3 regions of the Methylobacterium sp. yr668 genome follow, and region 2 is predicted to be linked to each of the others. Evidence: riboswitches for the same ligand, from Rfam matches in the RefSeq annotation. Region 2 holds a riboswitch; each other region holds the start of a gene.

Region 1 (2,256 bases), on a different contig from region 2:
TCGGCCTGGGCCTTGCCGCCCCTGAACTTGCTGGCGCTGGACTTGCCGGCCTGAGGCTTGCGCCCCGTCGGCCCGCCGCTTCTGGGAGGTCGTATCGTCATGCTTCCGCCGGCACCCGTCTCCGCGTCGGACGGAGCGTCCGGGCGCATGGGCCGCGGCGTCGCGGACGTCCGGACCGATGGGATTGCCCGGCTGTAGCATCGCCCGCGCCGAGCGGCAAAGGCGGTGGGCCGGCCCGGTCCGTCAGGGCTCCGCGCGCCAGGCGTCGCGGAGGCGGGCCTTCAGGCCGGCGGGGAAGAGGTCGGGACCGCCCGGCACGTCGAGCCCGTCCAGATCGCACCACCGCGCCACGCAGGCGGTGCCGGAATCCTCGTGGAAGACGAAGCGCTCCTGCCCGTCGAACCGCCCCGGCGGCAGGGCGACGGGGAACAGGAACAGCACCTCGTGCCCGACCTGCCCCTCGTGCGTGAAGATGTTCTCCACGACGCGGGGGGCCGCCGAGCACCGAGACGGTGACGCCGAGCTCCTCCCGGAACTCCCGGATCAGGGCGTCCTCGACCCGCTCGCCGAACGCGACGCTGCCGCCGAGCGGCCGGACGCCTTTCAGCCGCCCGTCATCCGCGCGGACCTCGGCCACGAGCAGGCTGTTGCCGCGCCGGGGCAGACCCAGCGCCTTCACGCGAATCTCCGCAGGGGGCCGCCAGACCGTCATCCCGCAGGTGCTAGCCCGTCGTCGGCGAGGCCGCAACGGACCGGCGCACAGCGCGCCGATCCACGGCAACAACCGGACACACGGTTGACGCCCGCCCCCGCTACGGCCAAGCTGTGTTCGACGGTTCCCCTCGGGGATCAAAAGGGAACGCGGTGAGGGGTTCGCCCCGAAGCCGCGGCTGCCCCCGCAACTGTAAGCGGCGAGCCCTTCACCACCACGTCACTGGGTCACCCCGGGAAGACGGTGCGAGGGCGGCGACCCGCGAGCCAGGAGACCTGCCGTCAGCCGTGGTCACACGCGAAACGCGCCGGGCGGGGTGTCCTGGCGGGTGTCGAGGCGCCGCCAGTCCCGAGGGGAGGCGGCCGCCGAGGCCTCGTTCGCGGTGACGTGCCACAGCAAGCGCGCCCGCGACGCCGTTCCCCATGCCCGTCTCCGCCGTCTCGAACCCCTCGAGCCCTGTCGCAGGACGCCGTCGCGCGCCCGCACGGGCAGAGGCTACCGGACAGCGAGCGCATTGTAATGTTATTACAATGCTTGTAGGACGCGGGGGCCGGCGCGCGCCGTGCACGGACCGCTTTCCCCATGTCTCCATCGACCCATCGCTCCCGCCCCGGCGGGCGGGCCCCGCTCTGCGGCGTTCTCCTCGCGCTCCTCGCCAGTCCGACCGCTGCCCAGGAGGCGGTCACGCTGGATGAGCTGTCCGTCGCCGGCGCGGGCGGCGACCCGAGCCGCCTGCCGCCGAATGGCCTCAACCTGCGCACCCCCGACCGGACCGCGAGCCGCCTCGGCCTGACGCCGCTGGAGACGCCGGCCAGCCTCGACATCGTGTCGGGCGAGACCGCGCGGCTGCGCGGCCAGGACACGATCGCCGAGGCCGTGACTCAGGACGCGACCGGCATCACCACCATCGCGGCGCCCGGCAACGGCAACGGCGCGTTCACGTCCCGCGGCTTCGCCGGCCCGAACTCGATCCAGCAGCTCTACGACGGCACCCGCTTCTACGTCGGCGCCAACACCGTGACCTTCCCGTTCGACACGTGGAACGTCGAGCGGATCGAGGTGCTGCGCGGGCCGTCCTCGGTGCTCTACGGCGACGGCGCCATCGGCGGCGTCATCAACGTGGTGCCCAAGAAGCCGGTCTTCGTGCCGATCAACGCCGCCCGCGCGGTGATCGGCACCGACGGGGTCGCGCGGCTCGCCCTCGATTCCGGCGGCCCGCTGGGCCAGGCTGAGTACGGCGACACCTTCGCGTACCGCCTCAACGTCAGCGGCAACCGCGCCGACGGCTGGATGCGGCCGGAGGGCGATTTCCGCAACCTCGCGGTCTCCGCCGCCCTGCTGTTCCGGCCGAGCGCCGACCTCGCCTTCACCCTGAGCCACGATCTCGGCTACCAGGAGCCCGCCCGCTACTGGGGCACCCCGCTGGTCGAGGGACGGATCCCGGATCTCATCCGGTTCAACAACTACAACGTCCGCGACGCGAAGATCACCTGGGCCGACAACTGGACCCAGCTCAAGACCGAGTGGTCCCCCTCGGCCGACAT
Region 2 (2,256 bases):
TCCTCGCGGGCGTCTGGCGCGCGTTCCGGCAGGTGCGGCGCACCGGCCGCTACGTCGAGGCCGACCTCGACATGCTGCTCGCCAACCAGGGCGTGCTCGCCCGGATACTGCGGCCGCTCTTCCGCCTCGTGACGCGCTCCTGGCACATGTACCCGCTGGGCCTGCTCTTCGCGCTCGGCTTCGACACCGCCACGGAGGTGAGCCTCTTCGGGCTCTCGGCCGCTCAGGCGAGCCAGGGTACGGACCTCTGGACGATCCTTGTCTTCCCGGCCCTCTTCACCGCTGGGATGACCTTGGTCGACGCGACCGACGGCGTGCTGATGCTCGGCGCCTACAGCTGGGCCTATGTCCAGCCCATGCGCAAGCTGTTCTACAACCTCACCATCACCCTCGTGTCGGTGGCTGTCGCGCTGGTGGTCGGCACGCTGGAGGCGCTGAACCTCCTGGCGGACAAGCTCAACCTCTAGGGCTGGTTCTGGCAACGGGTAGCCGCGATCAACGACCATTTCGGTGTGCTTGGCTTCGGCATCGTCGGCCTGTTCGCGGCGGCTTGGCTCCTGTCGTTCCTCGTCTACCGCCTCGGTGGGTTCGACCGTATCGACGTAAGACCTGCAGATGCCCCCTGACCACTCACGGGCACCTGTCAGGACAACGACCGACCCGTCCAGGATGCCACACATCTGAACAACGTGTTTCCGCGCGTTGACGAATAGACGCATCGCATCCTAGCTTGAGCATGACGGTTCCCCTCGGGGATCAAAAGGGAACGCGGTGAGGCCACGCCCGTGAGGGCTCGACCGATGCCGCGGCTGCCCCCGCAACTGTAAGCGGCGAGTCCTTCATCACGACGTCACTGGGCGGCCTCGCCCGGGAAGACGATGAGAGGGCGACGACCCGCGAGCCAGGAGACCTGCCGTCAGCCGTGGTCACACGCGGAGCTTGCCGGGCGGGGTGTCCTGGGAGGTGTCGCGGCGCCGTGGTTCCCTTGAGGACGCGGCCGCCGAGGCCTCGTTCGCGGTGACGTGCCACAGCCGTCCCCCGAGGCCGTCCCGTGTCCTGTCCCGTTCCCTCCGCGCTCCGGCGCACGCTGGCGCTGTCCTGCGCCGCATCCGCATTGCTCGCCTCCATCCCCGCCCTCGCGCAGCAGGTCGCCGCGCCCTTCGCGGATGCCCAGGGAGGCGCCCAGGCCGCGGTCTCCCTGTCCGAGATCTCGGTCTCCGCCACCGGCGTGCCAACGCCGATCGCCAACACGGGATCGAGCGTCACCGTGCTCACCGACCGCCTGCTTCAGGAGCAGCAGCGCCGGACGGTGCCGGATGCCCTGCAGCAGGTGCCGGGCCTCAACGTCGTTCAGACCGGCGGCGCCGGCGGCCAGACCTCGGTCTTCATCCGCGGCACCAACTCGAACCACGTGAAGGTCCAGATCGACGGCATCGACGTCAACGACCCCTCGACCCCGAACCGCGCCTTCGACTTCAGCCAGTTGCAGACCTACGACCTCTCGCGGATCGAGGTGCTGCGCGGGCCCCAGAGCGGCCTCTACGGAGCCGACGCCATCGGCGGCGTGATCTCCGTCGTGACCAAACGTGGCGAAGGGCCGGCACGGGCGACGGCGACCGTCGAGGGCGGCTCGTTCGGCACCTTCAATCAGTTCGGCAACATATCGGGTTCGGAGGGGATCTTCGACTACTCGGTGTCGGTCGGCCACATCCGGCAATCCGCCGTCCAGGTCACCCCCTTCGAGCTGCTGCCCCGCGGCGTGCCGCTGCGGACCGCCTTCACCGACATCAAGACGGTCTCGACCAAGCTCGGGGCGCAACTTACCGATGAGTTCCGCCTCAACTACGTCCTGCGTTTCTCCGACAGTGCCTATCTCGACCAGGCCGATGGTGGCTTCCCGTACGTGCCGCTGCCGTACCGGAACCTCAACGATCAGCAGCAGCTGATCATGAGGGGCGAGGCCGAGTGGACGCCGGTACCGGGCTTCCACAACGTCTTCGGGGCGAACTACTCCAAGTTCGACCGCCTGTTCGCCGGCCCGCTGGACCCACTCGCGCCGCCGACGCCGACGACCTACCTCGGTGAACGAACCCGGTTCGATTACCGCGGCGACTGGCAATTCTCACCCGGCACCCTCGTGCTGTTCGGTGCCCAGCGCGAGGATGAGCGCTTCGAGACGACCGGCATCGACCGGTCCAACGGCAACACCGCCGGCTTCGCCGAGCTTCAGACCACGCCGTTCGCGGGAGCCGCGCT
Region 3 (2,256 bases), on a different contig from region 2:
CCGCCGAGGATGATCTCGGCCGAGGCGGCCGGATCCATGTCGCCGTAGACGTAGGTCCAGCGGTCGGCCGCGGCGACCGCCACGGTGCAGGGCCGCTTGCAGACCGACAGGCACTCCACCGCCTCGACCCGCAGGTCCGGCGTGCCGCCGCTCCGCGCTCGCAGCGCCTCCAGCAGGCGGGCCCCGGCGCGGGGCCCGTCCGGATCGTCGTCCGGGCGGCGGCAGGTGGTGCAGACGTAGAGCACGGTCTCAGGCACGGGCCGCTCCCCGATCCGCGCCGCGGGCGAAGGCCTGCCACGCCCAGCCGAGCCCCAGCCCGATCAGGATCCAGAACACGAAGCTGATGGCGAGCGACCGCGCGGCGAATTGCGCGGCGAGCGCGGCCGGAAGTTCGGACGCCGCCTCGGGCGCCTGCGGGGCACCGACGACGTGCGGCGCGATGATCAGGACGAGCCCCCCGAGGATCGTGATCAGCGCGCGGCGTATCGTGATCAGGTAGAGCCCCATCCCGGTCGCCGCGGCGGTCATCACCCACCACGCCTGCCGCGTCGCGAGCGGGGCCGCCGCGCTGCCGGGCAGTTCCGGCGGCAGGCCGAGGCCCGGCGCGAGGGCGACGCTGGCGAAGGCGGCCACCGCGAAGGCGAGGCCGACCTGCGGCGTGGGCTCGCGGCCGCAGGCGAGCATCACCGCGCCGAGCAGCAGCGCGTAGCCGACGCCGCCCACGAGGGTCGCGAGCCCGGTGAAGGCCATCCGCGGCAGGCCGGGCGCGGGCTGCCATTCCGGCGCGGCGTCGGGCGCGGCGTGGTCGTGCCCGGCATGGGCCAGCACGATCGGGAACGCCTTGATCGGGAGCGCCTTGGCAGCCCGGTTCGGCGCCTCCTGCTGCTCGTAGCGCTCGGCCGCGACGATCAGCGGCGAGGTCAGCGTGAGTTCGAGGCCCGTCACGATGGCAGCCGCGAAGAAGCCGGCGGCGAGGGCCGCCGACAGGAGCCGGATGATCATCCCTGGTCCGGGGACGTCAGTGACAGGGGAAGTTCTGGGTGTGGCGGAAGTCGTGCGCTGCGTTGTGGAGCGCGATCGCCGGCGAGAAGCCCGCCATGAACAGCAGGCCGAGGCCCAGCACGGCCGCGAGCGCGACGGCGATCGGGCGCTCCGACGCGCGGGTGCCGGCGGCGACGGGGGCGAGGGTTTGCGTCGTCATCAGAAGCGTCTCCAGCCGCCCCACCGGCGGCATTGCGGGATCCTGTCGCGACGGCAGGTCTCCTGGCTCGCGGCTCGGCGCGCCCACCGCCTTCCCGGATCGCTCCGGTGGCGCTTGGCGGGCGCTCGCCGCTCACAGTTGCGGGGGCAGCCGCGGAGTCGGGGCTTCAAACCCCTCACCGCATTCCCTTTTCACCCCGTCTCCGGGGCACCGTCGCCCGGCCGTTGTAGACGCATGACCGCCAGGACACAACGGAGCGGCGCCGGATCGCGGCCGTTTCCCGCGCCCGCCCCGCGATCGGGGCGGGCTTGACGGCCGCGCCCCGGAGCGGGCACCGCCGCACCCGCTACCCGCCCGGACCCGGCGCGGGCGCTGAACTCCCGGAGACCCAATGGCCCCGACAGACGATCCGACCCCGGTTCTTGTCGATCTCGCGGCCGGCCGTGAGCCGCGGATCGTCTCCGATGCGGGCACGGGAACGACGTGGCTCGAGGTCGACCTCGGCGGCCGCTTCCCGATCCATTCCGTCGCCCTGCGGCCGGGGGAGGGGGCGGTTCCCGCGGAGCCCGGCGACGTCGCGGTGGCGGTCTCGCAGGACGGCGTGACGTGGGCCGAGCCGGACCTCGCTGGCTGGACCGCGACCCCGGACGCCCTCGTCGCCGCGATCGTCCCCGACGAGCGGGCCTGGGCGCGCGCGGTCAGGATCGCCGCGCCCGAACCGGCCCGGATCGCCGGCATCGGCATCCGCGCCGACGAGGCCGCGGTCGACCTGATCGCGCTGCGGGCGATGCTCGGCCTCGACGTGACGCTCCTGAACGAGAAGCCCGGTGCTAACGTCTACGTCACCTACGCGCTCCAGTCGGCGCCCGACCGCGCCAGCCACGCCCTGGTCGGCCTGTCGCTGTTCGAGAACGGCGCCTTCGGCAACTGCCTCGTCCAGTACATCATCGCGGTGACGATCGCGAAGGCGCTCAACCTGAAATACATCAAGGTGCCCAAGGTCGACCGCAGCAAGGTGATCTTCCTGACCGAGCGGCTGACCTGCGACGGGATCA

Evidence for each region. A riboswitch is a leader RNA that binds a small molecule or an ion and turns the genes downstream of it on or off. The one in region 2 is predicted to bind cobalamin.
Region 1: linked by a shared signal. The riboswitch ahead of BM419_RS02985 (TonB-dependent receptor) and the one ahead of BM419_RS30510 (TonB-dependent receptor plug domain-containing protein) in region 2 are both predicted to bind cobalamin.
Region 3: linked by a shared signal. The riboswitch ahead of BM419_RS14950 (CbtB domain-containing protein) and the one ahead of BM419_RS30510 (TonB-dependent receptor plug domain-containing protein) in region 2 are both predicted to bind cobalamin.

What each region holds. Positions count from the first base shown of each region.
Region 1 covers NZ_FOZY01000002.1:101,382-103,637, reverse strand. The annotation lists gene BM419_RS02995 (RluA family pseudouridine synthase) at 1-101, opposite strand, end outside; partial or broken gene BM419_RS02990 (NUDIX domain-containing protein) at 244-712, opposite strand; cobalamin riboswitch at 817-1,010, shown strand; gene BM419_RS02985 (TonB-dependent receptor) at 1,295-2,256, shown strand, end outside.
Region 2 covers NZ_FOZY01000061.1:3,729-5,984, forward strand. The annotation lists partial or broken gene BM419_RS30505 (HoxN/HupN/NixA family nickel/cobalt transporter) at 1-626, shown strand, start outside; cobalamin riboswitch at 724-933, shown strand; gene BM419_RS30510 (TonB-dependent receptor plug domain-containing protein) at 1,052-2,256, shown strand, end outside.
Region 3 covers NZ_FOZY01000010.1:90,802-93,057, forward strand. The annotation lists gene BM419_RS14940 (DUF1636 domain-containing protein) at 1-257, opposite strand, end outside; gene BM419_RS14945 (CbtA family protein) at 250-1,002, opposite strand; gene BM419_RS14950 (CbtB domain-containing protein) at 1,019-1,201, opposite strand; cobalamin riboswitch at 1,236-1,431, opposite strand; gene BM419_RS14955 (discoidin domain-containing protein) at 1,593-2,256, shown strand, end outside.